3 regions of the Exiguobacterium sp. ZWU0009 genome follow, and region 2 is predicted to be linked to each of the others. Evidence: riboswitches for the same ligand, from Rfam matches in the RefSeq annotation. Region 2 holds a riboswitch; each other region holds the start of a gene.
What was found. A riboswitch is a leader RNA that binds a small molecule or an ion and turns the genes downstream of it on or off. The one in region 2 is predicted to bind S-adenosylmethionine.

Region 1 (5,112 bases), 570 kb from region 2:
TAGTTACGTGCTTCCACGTAGACTTCGAGTGGGACGGCTCCTTGTCGTTCGAGTTCACGGATCAGACGTCGCCCGATACCATTTTGCTGATATTTCGGTAAGACGTACAGACGAACGATCTCCCACGTTCCCTCAACATCAACAGCATGAATGAAACCGACGATTTCCTCGTCGATGATTCCGACATAAAAATACTCTCCCCGTGCTTCTTCCGCCGTCCGGATCGCACGAACGACTTCTTCTTGCGGATACGCCTCCTGCACGAAATGCGCTTTCGAACGTTCGGAATAGATTTCTGCATACGTATCCAACCAAGATGTGACGGCAATGTCATGAATACGTCCTGCATCAGCTGGAATAGCTTCGCGTATTTCCATAATCGGAACCCCCCTTTGTATTCATACGAATCGACTCATGTACTTTTACCCTCTTCTAGAAAAAACATTCGTTTCCTGCAAAGTTCCCCGTAAACAAAAAAAGTCCGAAAACCCGCGTAGGGTTCTCGGACTTTTTGATTATGCGAAACGTTTTGCTTGTTCTTCAAGAACTGCTGCTTTATCTGTTTGCTCCCATGGAAGCTCAACATCTGTACGACCGAAGTGACCGTATGCAGCTGTTTGACGATAGATCGGACGACGGAGATCAAGCATGTTGATGATTCCAGCCGGACGAAGATCGAAGTTTTCAGCAACCAATTCGACGAGTTGCGCTTCAGGAAGTTTTCCTGTACCGAATGTATCAACCGCGATTGATACTGGGTGCGCGACACCGATTGCGTACGCAAGTTGAACTTCTGCTTTGTCTGCAAGACCTGCAGCAACGAGGTTCTTCGCGACGTAACGTGCTGCGTATGCAGCTGAACGGTCGACTTTCGTTGGATCTTTACCTGAGAATGCTCCACCGCCGTGGCGTGCGTATCCACCATACGTATCAACGATGATCTTACGACCAGTCAATCCAGCATCTCCTTGTGGTCCGCCGATAACGAAACGACCAGTTGGGTTGATGAAGAATTTCGTTGCTGCGTCGATGTATTCAGCCGGGATGACCGGTGTGATGACGTGTTCTTTCAAGTCAGCTTGGATTTGCTCAAGCGTGACTTCTTCTGCGTGTTGTGTCGAGATGACGATTGTATCGACACGAACCGGCTCGTTGTTCTCGTTGTATTCGACCGTGACTTGTGTTTTTCCGTCCGGACGAAGGTAGTCGAGTTGACCGTTTTTACGCACTTCTGCCAAACGGCGTGCGAGACGGTGTGAAAGCGAGATTGGAAGTGGCATGAGTTCTGGTGTTTCTTTCGTTGCGTAACCGAACATGAGACCTTGGTCTCCTGCACCGATAGCATCGATTTCTGCATCAGACATGCTACCTTCACGTGCTTCAAGCGCTTGGTCGACACCAAGAGCGATGTCTGCTGATTGCTCATCGATTGATGTCAATACAGCGCACGTGTCCGCGTCGAAACCGTATTTCGCGCGTGTGTAACCAATTTCACGAATTGTCTCACGAACGACTTTTGGAATGTCGACGTAAGTGGATGTCGTGATCTCACCTGCAACGAGAACAAGACCTGTCGTGACAGAAGTTTCTGCCGCAACACGTGCGTTTGGATCCGCTGCGAGGATTGCATCAAGAATTGAATCCGAAATTTGGTCACAGATTTTATCTGGATGACCTTCAGTGACTGACTCCGACGTGAAAAGTCGGCGATTAAGGTTTGTCATGTATGACCCTCCCAAAAAAGAATTTGACGGTGTACTCATTTCCCCTAGTTGAGTGGGACGGTAAAATGAAAAAAACCTTTCCAAGTCCAAAAAATGGTCAGGGAAAGGTTGTGCGTTCTTCCTTTACCCTCTTATCGTTCGAAGTGTTTACTTCGCTTCAGGAGAGCACCTTTTCCCTCATTAATATGTGAATTAATGTAGGACGGTTGCCGGGTTTCTTCGGGCCTTGTTCCCTCCACCTGCTCAGAATAAGAGTATCCGTTACGAATTACATGATATAAAGTTGTAACTACTCTGTCAAGCAAGGTTTCAAATTCTAGTCGAAACTTTTTGAAAGAGATGTTAAACTGTTAATGCTGAAAGCGTTTCCAGATAAATAGAAATCAGCACCAGAAAATGATTGCTCTCTCTTTAGTATGTCATATATAATAAATGTGTCATACTAAATACGATGAGCCAAAACCAACGTAGGGGAAAGGTGGGGTCAGGATGCCGATGACGGTCCTGAATATCGAAGAACTACTCAAGAAAGAGCATGTGTTCAAACAACTATCTGTTGCTGAACTTGTCGAACATGCGATTCGAAACGAAGAAGGTGTCCTTGCTGAGAACGGCGCATTATCTGTAGAAACGGGGAAATTTACAGGTCGTTCACCAAAAGATAAGTTCATCGTCCGTGATTCTTCCTGCGAGTCTCACATTGATTGGGGTCACGTTAACCAACCAATGGATGGAGACAAATTTGAACAATTGTTGCAGAAGGTTCTTCGTTACATGAACGAAGCCGATCATCTCTACTACACAGAAGCTGCAGCAGGTGCAGATACGCACTTCACCCTTCCGGTCCGTGTGCTCACACAATACGCTTGGCATAATCTCTTTGCCAAACAACTCTTTTTACGCGAATATCCTGAAGTGGCTGCCTTTGAACCGTTCACGGTCGTCTACGCACCACATTTCAAGGCAGATCCTACCGTTGACGGAACGAACTCTGAGACGTTCATCGCCATGTCGTTCGAACACCGAATCGTCTTGATTGGTGGAACGGAGTATGCGGGCGAAATCAAAAAATCAATCTTTTCCGTCATGAACTACCTCTTGCCACAAGAAAACGTTCTTTCAATGCACTGTTCGGCAAACGTCGGACACGAAGGTGACGTTGCCTTGTTCTTCGGTCTATCTGGGACTGGTAAGACCACCCTTTCCGCTGATGATAGCCGCCAATTGATTGGTGACGACGAACATGGTTGGTCACACGATGGTGTCTTCAACATCGAAGGAGGATGTTATGCGAAGACGGTTAACCTGTCACGTGAAAAAGAACCACAGATTTTTGACGCAATCCGCTTCGGAACGGTTCTTGAAAACGTCGTTCTTGATGAAACACGTCACCCTGATTACGATGACACATCGTTGACGGAAAATACGCGTGCTGCTTATCCGATTACAGCAATTGATAACATCGCTGTTCCATCACGCGCTGGTCACCCGAAGACGATCGTCTTCTTGACGGCTGATGCGTACGGTGTCTTGCCTCCGATCAGCAAGTTGACGAAAGAACAAGCGATGTATCACTTCCTATCAGGTTATACATCAAAACTCGCTGGAACAGAGCGTGGTGTAACGGAGCCGGAAGCAACGTTCTCAACGTGCTTCGGTTCACCATTCCTTCCACTCATGCCTGAAAAGTATGCGACGATGCTCGGCGAATTGATTGATCGTCATGGTGTCACCGTTTATCTCGTCAACACCGGCTGGACGGGTGGTGCTTACGGTACGGGTAGCCGCATGAAGCTATCCTACACCCGGACGATGGTCAATGCTGCCGTCAACGGTACACTTGCAACGATTCCAACAGAAGAACATCCGATTTTCGGACTTCATATGCCACTTGAAGTTCCAGGTGTTCCAAGCGAGTTACTCAATCCGGTACGCGTCTGGTCGAATCCGGACGAATACGACACACAAGCGCGTTCGCTTGCTGAGAAATTCCAACACAATTTCCTTCGCTTCGAAAGTGCGACAGATGCAATCAAGTCAGCTGGTCCACGTCTATAAAAAAAGAGCCCTCGGGCTCTTTTTTTAAGCTTAGAAATCGGTAAATCTCTTAAGAAATTAATTCATGATTAACAAAAAAAGAAGTGCACGTTTTTCTCAATCAAGAAAAACATGCACTTCACTTTTAGTCTAAAACAGAATCCGTTTTTTCTTGAAGATGTGTTTCTTTTTGGTTGAGCCACTCCTGACTTTCTGCTAGTAGCGCATAGGAACGAGTAAGCGAGACACCTAAACGTTGACTGAGCAGTTCGAACTGATCAAAATCACCGCGATCTGCACTGATTGCAAGCACTAAACAATCCCGAAACGGATGATCTTTTCCTTGTAGAACGACCTTTAGAGAATCTTCAATTGGCAGTTGGTCGATGATGTCGTCGATATCCACAGACAATAACGCATCAATATGTGATAACAGACCGATCATATAAGCACTCTCCGGCTTTAACGTACGCGTCTCTTTCGCAAACAACTCGCAAAGTTTTGCACAATGTAAGGAAGACCGGAGTAACTCATTTGACCATTCGTAAGGACTAGCAAGCTTCATCTCGCGTAAGACAATTAACGAAATCCAGCTTTTGAGTTGCGAGAAGCCTAGCAATGAGATGGCTTGACGAACAGAGCTGACCGTATTTCGTAATCCCATGCCCGGAGAATTGATCAGTTGCAGTACTTGAATGCTGATATACGGATTTGCTTCAATCTCATCAATGACTTCATCGTATTTTTCGTCCGTATCGAGCCATTTTAGCATCTTCAGCAATACCGGCAATTGAGGAGGGACAGCTTTTCCCTTCATCAACATTGGCTTAGCGTAAAAATAGCCTTGAAACCAGTCATATCCCATGGCAAGACAACGTGTATGATCCTCGTGTGTCTCGACTCGTTCGGCAAGCATCTTAATATGGGGATAATTACGCCGGACAATATGCAAGATTGCACTTTGCTCACGAGTGGGAATCGCTTCGATGTCGATTTTAATTAAATCAATTAGTGCAAATAATTCTGTTCCATGTTGACGAAGTAAATCCGTTTCAAAATCATCGAGTGCTAGCGTAAAACCTGCTTCTTTCCAACTGTGCAACACAGATAACATCTCTGTATCGATGTCGACAGTTTCTAAAATTTCGATAACGAACCGACTTGGATCTAAATAGTGAATCAGATCACTTTTTAAGAGATCCGCCGTAAAGTTGACGAAAAGTTTTTTACCTTCAGCGACATGCTCCACACCCATATGAACAAGTGTATTCGTTAATACATCCATTGTCGCTAAGTCACCGTCGAATACATTCATTTGTTTGACGGAACGATACAGCAACTCAAATGCATC
Region 2 (5,112 bases):
TCCGATGAAGACGATATACGTGATGCGTTGACCGAATTCAGCTAAGGAATCCGCGTAGAAAATACTGATTAAATGATCACTTCCACTAATGAGTAGCAAACAGGCAATCAGGAGCGCAATGCGATATGCAAGCGTCGGGCGGTCTGTCGGTTCAGCATGCCAATACATGATGATATGGTGGGCAAGTAGAACGATACCCAGGATTCCTAATATTCCAATGAGTACTTGCGGCATAATGAACGATCCTCCTGTTTAGTAGTATCTAGTCTTATTTAAACATAGTTCATACGAATTTCGTCAGGAAAAGTTTCCCGTCCCCCATTCCTCACGGTATACTGTAGGAAAATCGTAATCGATCAAGGGAGGGCATTTTTTCATGAAAACCTTTAAGTTATGCACGTTACGCATTTTAATGGACGAATCAGGACGTGATACGACGATTCCCGTCGCCATTCAGGACGGATTGACGGTCAGTACCGAACAGACGGCACAGTGGGTTGCAGAAATCGTCGTTCCTCCGATGGATCAGCCGATCGTCGATGAATTGTTCACAAAACATTTACGTGCTTTGATTGAAATCACGATCTCACGACCTGATAATGATCCTGCCGCGATGATCGTCACGCCCCTTGAACGGACTGCCTTAAGCGAACACGTCTCGTATGTCTTCACGGGTAAGATGGTCATGATGAAGAATGATTTATCTGAATCAATCCTACGCGAAGTCGTCGAAGATGGATTCGCTGGCGAAGAACTCGTCCAAGAATATAAGGATCGTCGTTCGAAGCGCGGCGCGCATATTACGAGCATTGCAAAGGAAACGTTCAAGCAGTATCTAGCAGAACACCCGAAAGCGCCAGTCTCTTAAGGTTTTTCGACCTCGTCCGTGATGTGATCCGCTACGTTGATTCGATCAATCGTATAGTGATCCGTATATTGGACATAATTCGCACACGCATTTTTCAAAGGTGTCCGGTAACTGAACGTCGCATCAATCGATGATAAAGCTGCCTTAATCGTATGCGAGTGACAGACGATCAAGATCCGTTTGCCCGCATGCATGCGTGTCACTTCCTGTAGCGCCTCGAACACGCGATCCTGGATGTCTTGTTCCGTTTCGAGACCTGGCACAAGTGTCGTATCGTTCGCTTGAACGGCCTCGTAAATCGCTGCGACCGGTTCACCAGAGGCGGCACCGAATTCGCGTTCGACAAGTCGCTCGTCTGTCGCCGTAATCGTCAAACCAACAGCACGCCCGATGATTTCCGCTGTCTCAACAGCACGGGACAACGGACTTGCTAATAAGATATCCCATTTTTCATTCGCTAGATAAGCGGCGCTGAGTTCCGCTTGTCTTCTTCCTGTTGCATTCAACGGAATATCTTCTCTCCCTTGAATCCGCTCGTTTAAGTTCCAATCCGTCTGACCATGCCGCACTAAACAAATTTCAGTCATGTCTCTGTCTCCCTCATTTAAGAAATATGACTGATTGTATCATGTTTTCCATTCGCAAGTTGTCGCGGTGGCAACAATAGCACCTGACAGGTGAAACGTTCAATGCGTTCAAGCAATCGCTCGATCTTTAACGGATTTTCCGTCTGAGCAAAACTGGCAAGTGAGTGGGTACCATTCGGAAAGGAAAACAAACGAACATCGGCTCCGACATCTGCTCCCTTTTCAACGAAATGCAAGGCTTGAGAAAACGGGACGATTGGATCTTTTTTACCGTGCAAAAGCATGATTGGCGGGGCATCCGACGATAAATGTGTGACGGGTGAGACATGCGTCATTAGCTTGCGCCATTCTTCTCGTCCACCCTTGTAGAACTTAATGTGGGCAATCCAAGTCTGAATGAAATTAAACAACAAAAAGTTCGTCGGTGGATATAAAGCGATCACACCACTGATCAATGGCATGTGGCGTTCATCACGCTCACCAACGAAAGCAGATGGGGCAAGTGCCGTCGTCAGCATGAGTGCGGCTCCGGCTGAGTCTCCCCATACCATCATCCGTCCTCTTAGAATGCGAAGATCCTCTGCTTCCTTATTCAAAAAACATAACGCATCCCGTACATCTTCGAGGTTATCCGGAAAATAACTGCCCTCTTCGAACAAACGATACTCAATACTACAGACGGCAACTCCGAGTTCAAGTAGTCGATCAACGATTGGACTAAAGCAGAACATATCATCGCGCTCTCCACGAACGAATGCACCGCCATGTGCATAGATGGCAACTGGAAACGGTCCTTCTCCCGGTGGATAATAGAGATCGAGCTGTAAGATGCGGTCTCCCACCTGTTTGTAGGTGAGCGTCCGCGGTGCAAGTTGTTTTTCTGTGAGTGGCAAGGCGGGTTCGGTCCATCGAAGCAGTGCACCATAATTATTCCAGATACTCGCTCCCGCTGCTGCCGTCGTCAATAATGCAGCTCCCCCCATTAGCCATGCAGTTTCACGTTTCACTTGATCACCTCCAAAAAGACGTGCCAGTTTCTTCACTTTATTATCCTTCTACCCCGTTTTAAAAGATGTCGAACGTCTCGGTATTCCTACTTGACGCTTCACCAGCGTTCCGCTATAGTGAGAAAGTCCAAATCGGAATAGTTACGTTTTAATAATGGAGGTATCATATAATGAAAAAAATCATTCCTGCTTTAACGGTCGCCTTCGCAAGTGCAAGTATCCTCGCCGCTTGCGGTTCGAATACCGATTCATCGACTTCAGATAAAACCCAGACAGAAGTCTATACATCGACGTTCGCGACGGCTGCTATTGCCCGCGAAATCGGTGGTGATCAAGTCGACGTCAAGATGATCGTCCCACCTGGAGCCGATCCTCACTCTTACGAACCAACGTCAAAACAACTCACTGAGATTGCTAAGGGAGACTTGTTCCTTTTGACAGGTACGACACTCGAGCCGTATTCGAAAAAAATCCAGGAGAGCCTAAAAGGCACGGATGTCCGCTTCGTCGAGACGAGTAAGGACGTCAACTTACTGGAATCGGATGCTACACTCCATGCACATGAAGAAGAAGGGCATAGTGAAGACGAACACGCTCACGAAGAAGAAAAGCATGATGATCATGCAACGGATGAACATGCGCATGAAGAAGAAGGTCATGACCACGGAAAATACGATCCACACGTCTGGCTCGATCCTGTCAACGCAAAAGCAATGGCACGCTCGATTACAACTGCCTTATCAAAAGAAGTACCAAAATACAAAGCAACATTCGAGAAAAACTTAAAAGCGTTCGATCAGCAAGCTGATGCATTGGACGAACAATTCAAACAAGCGGTCGCTGACGGATCGAAAAAAGAACTTCTCGTCACACATGCCGCATACGGTTACCTCGCAGAACGATATGGTTTCACGCAACTACCGATTGCGGGTATCTCGCCGTCAGATGAACCGTCACAAAAGCAACTGGCCGCTTTAGTAAAAGAAGCACGGATGCATGATTTGAAATACGTCGCGTTCGAAGAGACGGTCTCACCGAAGGTTGCACGTGTCATCCAAAAAGAAATCGGAGCTGAATCCGTGACGATCCATAATCTAGAGTCGGTCACGAAAGCGCAACAAAATAGCTCATACTTCAAGTTGATGGAAGAAAACGTCCAAACATTGAAACAAGCACTTCAGTAAAGTACAGTTGACACGCGTTACTCAATGCGGTACGGTAAGAAACGTGTTTTACAACAATTGAATGACTTCTTTTTATCGCGAGAAACGGAGGGACTGGCCCAATGATGTTTCGGCAGCGGACGATTTGATTCGTACTGTGCCAAATCCAGCAAGCGAAAGCTTGAGAGATAAGAAGAGCGTCTTTATTTCATAAAGACCTCCTTCTTTCTTGCGAAGGGGTCTTTTTTTGTATCTTTGAGAAACGAGGTGTCAACAATGAATGAAACGATCACGCTTAACAAATGGGCACTGCTTCCCCTCGTCGTATTCCTGGTCCTCTTCATCGGAGCCGGGATCTTCTATGACGACTTTTACAAATTCCCGATCCTTATCGCCGCATTGATCGCTTTGATCTTTGCTGCAATCACTACGAAAGGATCCATTAATCAAACGGTTGAACGAATCGCAACGGGTGCCGGAAATCCCGATATCATGATCATGGTCTTCATCTTCTTATTAGCCGGTACGTTCTCTGGAACGGCAGAAGCAATCGGTGCCATCGATGCAACCGTCAATGCTGCTTTGACGTTCCTTCCTCCGTCACTCCTGATGAGTGGTCTGTTCATCATCGCTGCCTTCATCTCGATGGCAATGGGAACATCGACTGGAACAATTGCTGCACTCGCGCCGATCGCCTTCGGTATTCATGAAGCGACAGGCATCAACGTTGCGATCGCAGCGGCTGCTGTCGTTGGTGGATCGATGTTCGGCGATAACTTGTCGTTCATCTCGGATACGACGATTGCTGCCGTCCGGACACAAAAAACGAACATGCGTGATAAATTCCGAACGAACTTCATGATCGTTCTACCGGCTGCTATTTTGACGGTCATCCTGCTCGCATTCGTGTCTGGTTCTGGTGACGTCGTCGAAGCAAAAGCCTTTGAATTCTATAAGTTGATTCCATATCTCGCTGTCATCGTCCTTGCACTATTTGGCGTCAATGTCATCCTTGTCCTCATCGGTGGTACGTTACTCACCGGCATCATCGGTATGATTGATGGTAGCTTCGGCTTGAGTGGCTTCGTTCTCTCGATGTCTGAAGGAATGATGGGCATGGCGGAAATCTCCATTTTGACGCTCCTCATGGGTGGTCTCGTCAGCTTGATCACGTTCAACGGTGGAATTGCTTACTTGAAAGAGACGCTGACACGCAAGATTTCACAGCGTCGCGGTGCCGAATTCAGTATGGCGGCACTCGTCAGTGCAACGAATCTTGCGACAGCAAACAATACGATCTCGATTCTCGTCGCTGGACCACTGGCAGCTGAAATCGCCGATACGTATGAAGTCGATCGCAAGAAATCAGCGAGTATTCTTGATATCTTCTCTTGTGGGATTCAAGGCATCATTCCGTATGGAGCACAACTATTGATTGCAGCAGAATTGACGAAAACGGCTTCTCCTGAACTGATTCCGTATCTGTT
Region 3 (5,112 bases), 680 kb from region 2:
TGGTTTCGTCGATTCGAGTCGTATCGGACTGAACAAGCCGACGGCAAAAGCAAAAAAAGGCACGACATTTTATGTCCATCTGGACCAGACGCCACTCTTCTCTGCCGACGTTGCTTACAGTCGCCCAGCTGCCTATTTGAAGAAAGGGACGAAATTAATTGGTCTAAAATCAATTGATGATGACTTTTGGCAAGTTCGCCTGGCAAATGGTCAAACCGGTTACGTCCTCAACCCTTATATCAGCACGAGCAAACCCGATATGGGACTGACACAAAAAGCGATCGACCGGGCGAAAATCTATACGGTCAAACAGACGACGTCGTTCTTTGCGAGTCCGACAAGTCCAAAAGGCAGCGGACTCGTTGAACAAGGCAAACGGGTTTATCCGCGTCATCGAGTCGGAAACTTCTATGTCATCCAGTCAGGCTGGACACCTGTTTATCTTCCTGTATCCGCTGTGACGATCACGTCCGATAAACGGGTCGTTAAAAAGAATAATACGCGTGGTGAAAAGCTGATCCAAGCAGCAGTCCAACATATCGGCACACCATACACATGGGGTTCGCAAGATGCCGTGAACGGTGGTTTTGACTGTTCCGGTTTGATTCACTACGCGACGAACAAGGCTGGAAAATACGGTGGTCGGACGAACGTTCGTGGCTACTGGTACGGTGCTTTCTTTACGAATCGCCGGACGAGTATTACAAGCGGTAAACGCTCGGATATCGTCTTCTTCCAGAACACTTATACAGATGGTCCATCGCATATCGGAATCATGCTCGATAGCGAACACTTCATCCATGCAGGCGGTTCACAACTTCAAATCAACTCGATTTACGAACCGCGTTGGCAAGAGCATTTCCTCGGATTTAAATCGATGTAAGACAAAAAAGACGAATCCGTCGAAATCGACGGGTTCGTCTCTTCTTATCGCAATACGTTAAAATGTCATCTCGACGTATTTCGTTACTTGTCGATCCATCAAGTATAACTCGATCTGTTCACGGTAGGCTTTATAGTGATCGGATGCGATATGCGCTTCAAGTGCCTCTTCATCACGATACACTTCATACAGCATGAATTGATGCTCATCCTCGATCGATTGATGTAAGGAATAACGTAAGCACCCTTCTTCTTTTTGTGAGGCATGATAGACCGTTTGTAGAATCGGGAAGACTTGATCCGCAAGTCCTGCTTTGATTGTAAGTACAGCGTTGACGACGATTTCTCCCATGTTTCATTATCCCCTTTCGTGATTACCTGTATCTGTACCCATTTTCACGAAAAGACACACGTCAAAGGAGCCTGAAGATGCAAACTCAACTTTTTGAAGCACTTGAACAATTCGAACCCACGATGATCGCGTTACGTCGTGATTTTCATCGACATCCGGAACTCTCTTTCCAGGAAGTCCGCACACAAGAACGGATTGCAAACTTTTATGCGGAGCAGGGCATCCCTCACGAAACAGCCGTCGGAGGTCGTGGTGTCGTCGCGACGATCGAAGGCAAACAACCTGGTCCGACGATTGCTGTTCGTGCAGATTTTGATGCCTTACCGCTTCAAGAAGAGACGACACTCGCTTTCCGGTCGATTCACCCTGGTGTCATGCATGCATGTGGACACGATGGGCATACGGCGATGGTGATGGCCCTTGCTGCTACACTCTATCCATTACGGGATCAATTGCAAGGAACGATTCGAATCATCCACCAGCATGGTGAAGAGGTCTTTCCCGGTGGCGCGATCCAAATGATTGAAGCCGGTGTCCTCGAAGGCGTCGATGCGATCTTCGCGACACATCTCGAAAATGATTTACCGGTCGGTACGATCGGTTTTCGAGAAGGACATACATTATGCGCGATCGATGAATTCGAAATCATCGTTCACGGTCAAGGCGGGCATGCCCAGGCACCGCACAAAACAAAAGATGCGCTTGTCGCCGGTGCACAACTGGTCTGTAACCTCCAACACCTTGTCAGTCGACGGGTCGATCCGTTCGAACCCGCTGTCCTTGCGATCGGGTCCTTCCATGCGGGAACGGCTCCGAACATCGTCACAGGTGAAGCACGCATCGTCGGGGAGATTCGGACGTTCAACGAGACACTACGACATCAGCTCCGACAAGAAGTCGACCTTATCGCCAAAACAACGTGTGCCGGCATCGGTGCCACCTATTCGATTGACTTCACGACGGGTTACCCGGCGCTTTGGAATCATCCGGACGAGACAAAACTCGTTCAGGAAGCCGCTTCTTTCTTACCGGAAGCATCTGTCCGGTCACTCACACCGATGATGGCGGCGGATGACTTCGCACATTACTTAACGCACGTACCGGGTAGTTATTTCTTCACCGGCTCCGGATATACGGACGGTCGCGTCAATCATCCGCAACATCATCCGCAGTACAAGATCAACGAACAGGCGTTGTTGGTTGGTGCGAAAACACTCGGAGCGACCGTTTTACGTGCCTTGAAACCTAAGGATTGACTTTTTTTCTTTGTGAATGGTATCATCACAACAATGATAACGAATGACATCAACTTCATATACCCTTATCAAGAGTGGACCGAGAGATCTGGATCGATGACGTCCCAGCAACCTGCGCATAGCAAGGTGCTACGACCAGCAAAGCGAAAGCTTTGGTTGATAAAAAGCGGCGACTCCTTTTGCAACCAAGCGAAGGAGTCGTTTTCGTTTTTCTCGCTGTCAGACATACAATGGGAATTTCCCACGGAGAGGAAGATACGGATGGAAAAAGCAACATTTGCAGGTGGATGTTTTTGGTGTATGGTGACACCGTTTGAAGAATTACCAGGAATCGAGGGAATCGTATCAGGTTACATGGGTGGACACGTCGATCACCCGACATACGAGCAAGTTAAAACAGGAACGACAGGACATCTCGAAGTCGTTCAAATCACGTTTGATCCGAGTCTGTTCCCGTACGAGCGTCTGCTCGAACTCTACTGGCCACAAACGGATCCGACGGATGCAGACGGTCAGTTCCAAGATCGCGGCACGCAGTACGCACCAGCAATCTTCTATCATACGGATGCTCAGCATGAAGCAGCGATCGCTTCTCGTGACGCTCTTGCTGCAAGCAATCGTTTCAAACAACCGATCGTGACGCGGATCGATGCCGCTTCTGAGTTTTATCCAGCGGAAGAGTACCATCAAGACTTCCATAAGAAAAATCCAGAACACTATAAAAAAGATCGTGCTGCTTCTGGTCGCGATGCCTTCATCGAGCAAGAATGGAAAGATACGACGACGGTCTAATTCGAAAAAATGCATAAAAAAACAGGTCAGTAAACGTTTGTTTGCTGACCTGTTTCATTGTTATGGAAAAGATAAGTCATGAAACACGTTCTACCTGATCCTTCGCCTTCTCTTCTGGTGCCACAACTTGATACCGCTTCAAGACAAAGATCCCGCATACCATGACGGCGAGACCGATGAGCTGACCGAACGATAAATCAATTTGTGGTAAACCGAACCAACCGAACGTATCGACAGCGAGAGCAAAGCTTAACTGCGAAATCAGAACGACAGAAATCGCGACGGATGGACCAAGCAACTGAATTCCACGCATGACACAAAAGACGACACCAACACCGACGAGTCCGCCGAACCAATAGAGCGGCGATACGTTTTGGATTTGCCCAATCGTTCCACCACGAAACAGGACATAGGTGACACTTGCTCCGACGAAACCGACGAAGAAGACCAGCGTCGTTGTCGCCCATGCACCGAACGCGTCACTCATCCGAGCATTCAGTACCGTCTGTAAACTGATCAACATCCCTGCCAACACGGCACACACGATGCCCATTACCATGTTCGTTCCTCCTTACTCATAGCTGTTACCGTTCGCCTTCTCGCGAATCCGCTCCAGATCGACGATGATGATTTTCCCGCGTCGTCGAACGAGAATCTCTTCTTCACATAATTTCGTGATGATACGGTTGAGATGACGATAACTCGTTCCAAGCCAGTCAGCGACGTCATGTAAGTTCGACGTCCGCATCTCCTGATAAAATAAACTGTCACTGGCTTCAGAAGCAATCGACAACAAATATCCCGCAAATCGCTCCTCGACGGTATACAACACATGGTGCGACGCTGATTTCGAGTCGGCATACCATTTTGCTGTGATCGTCCGTAATAGGAATTGCAGAAAGACGTTCGTCGTATTGTGCTCGCGTAAAATCGCATATGGCACGCTCAACACCTCGACGTCGGTCACCGCTTCGACCGTATTCAACACTTCCCGTTCATTGATGAATTCGGCGTCACCAATCACCGTCAGAGGTGTCTTGAATCGCAGAATCCGTTGTTTCCCTTCTGACGAGGCAGCAGAAATCTTGACCTTGCCTGCGACGATGAAGTACATCCGGTCAATCGATGCCCCTGTCGTACAGAGGAGTTCTCCTTTTTGGAAGGTTTCTTGACGCAACCAAGCGCGCGTCTCTTCCGTCAAAATCGTATCCAGTCCATACTGTTGAATGACGGTTTCCATGTTCATTCCCCCCTTTAGACAAGTGAGAAAATCGCAACTCCCGCAAGCATGAGACCCACACCAACCCACTGACCACGATTTCCTTGTTTTTTTAAGACACCGAACCATCCTTTTAAATCAATCAGAAAGGCACATAGAATCTGTGCGACGAGTAATAGACACATCGCCCATGTCATCCCGAGTTTTTGGATTGCTGTGAGTTCCGTTACGACGACTAGCACGCCAATCAAACCACCGCTCGCATAAATCCACGGTAACTGACGGAAGCCACCGATTTTCCGGTCTCGTACGAAACTGTAAATGACTAAACAACCCATCAAACCCACAAAGTGGACGATCAATACGGACAACCACGGTCCGACGCCTGTCGCAAGGCGCGCATTGAATATGCCTTGCAGGGCGATGAACAGACCGCTCATCAAAGCAAACACGACTCCTTGCACGTCATCTCCTCCTTTAATCTCTACACTAGAGTAGACATTACTCGTGCCCCACTTGAAAAGGACAAATGTCCCATTTTCAAAAAAACATGAAAAAACCCGCTTTCCACAAGTAGAATCACGGGTCCATCAGTATGCTCATGTCGTAAA

Region 1: linked by a shared signal. The riboswitch ahead of metK (methionine adenosyltransferase) and the one ahead of L985_RS15640 (Na+/H+ antiporter NhaC family protein) in region 2 are both predicted to bind S-adenosylmethionine.
Region 3: linked by a shared signal. The riboswitch ahead of msrA (peptide-methionine (S)-S-oxide reductase MsrA) and the one ahead of L985_RS15640 (Na+/H+ antiporter NhaC family protein) in region 2 are both predicted to bind S-adenosylmethionine.

Annotation. Positions count from the first base shown of each region.
Region 1 covers NZ_CP018057.1:2,442,737-2,447,848, forward strand. Annotated here, with positions in the region: gene L985_RS12755 (GNAT family N-acetyltransferase) at 1-377, opposite strand, end outside; gene metK (methionine adenosyltransferase) at 516-1,724, opposite strand; SAM riboswitch class I at 1,853-1,979, opposite strand; gene pckA (phosphoenolpyruvate carboxykinase (ATP)) at 2,214-3,782, shown strand; gene L985_RS12770 (EAL and HDOD domain-containing protein) at 3,907-5,112, opposite strand, start outside.
Region 2 covers NZ_CP018057.1:3,014,171-3,019,282, forward strand. Annotated here, with positions in the region: gene L985_RS15615 (hypothetical protein) at 1-234, opposite strand, end outside; gene L985_RS15620 (YwpF family protein) at 377-868, shown strand; gene L985_RS15625 (histidine phosphatase family protein) at 865-1,455, opposite strand; gene L985_RS15630 (alpha/beta hydrolase) at 1,473-2,462, opposite strand; gene L985_RS15635 (metal ABC transporter solute-binding protein, Zn/Mn family) at 2,633-3,646, shown strand; SAM riboswitch class I at 3,716-3,820, shown strand; gene L985_RS15640 (Na+/H+ antiporter NhaC family protein) at 3,902-5,112, shown strand, end outside.
Region 3 covers NZ_CP018057.1:447,603-452,714, reverse strand. Annotated here, with positions in the region: gene L985_RS02410 (C40 family peptidase) at 1-883, shown strand, start outside; gene L985_RS02405 (putative quinol monooxygenase) at 941-1,234, opposite strand; gene L985_RS02400 (M20 metallopeptidase family protein) at 1,312-2,490, shown strand; SAM riboswitch class I at 2,553-2,656, shown strand; gene msrA (peptide-methionine (S)-S-oxide reductase MsrA) at 2,752-3,282, shown strand; gene L985_RS02390 (DMT family transporter) at 3,359-3,841, opposite strand; gene L985_RS02385 (Crp/Fnr family transcriptional regulator) at 3,854-4,522, opposite strand; gene L985_RS02380 (DMT family transporter) at 4,537-4,965, opposite strand; gene L985_RS02375 (NAD(P)H-dependent flavin oxidoreductase) at 5,101-5,112, opposite strand, start outside.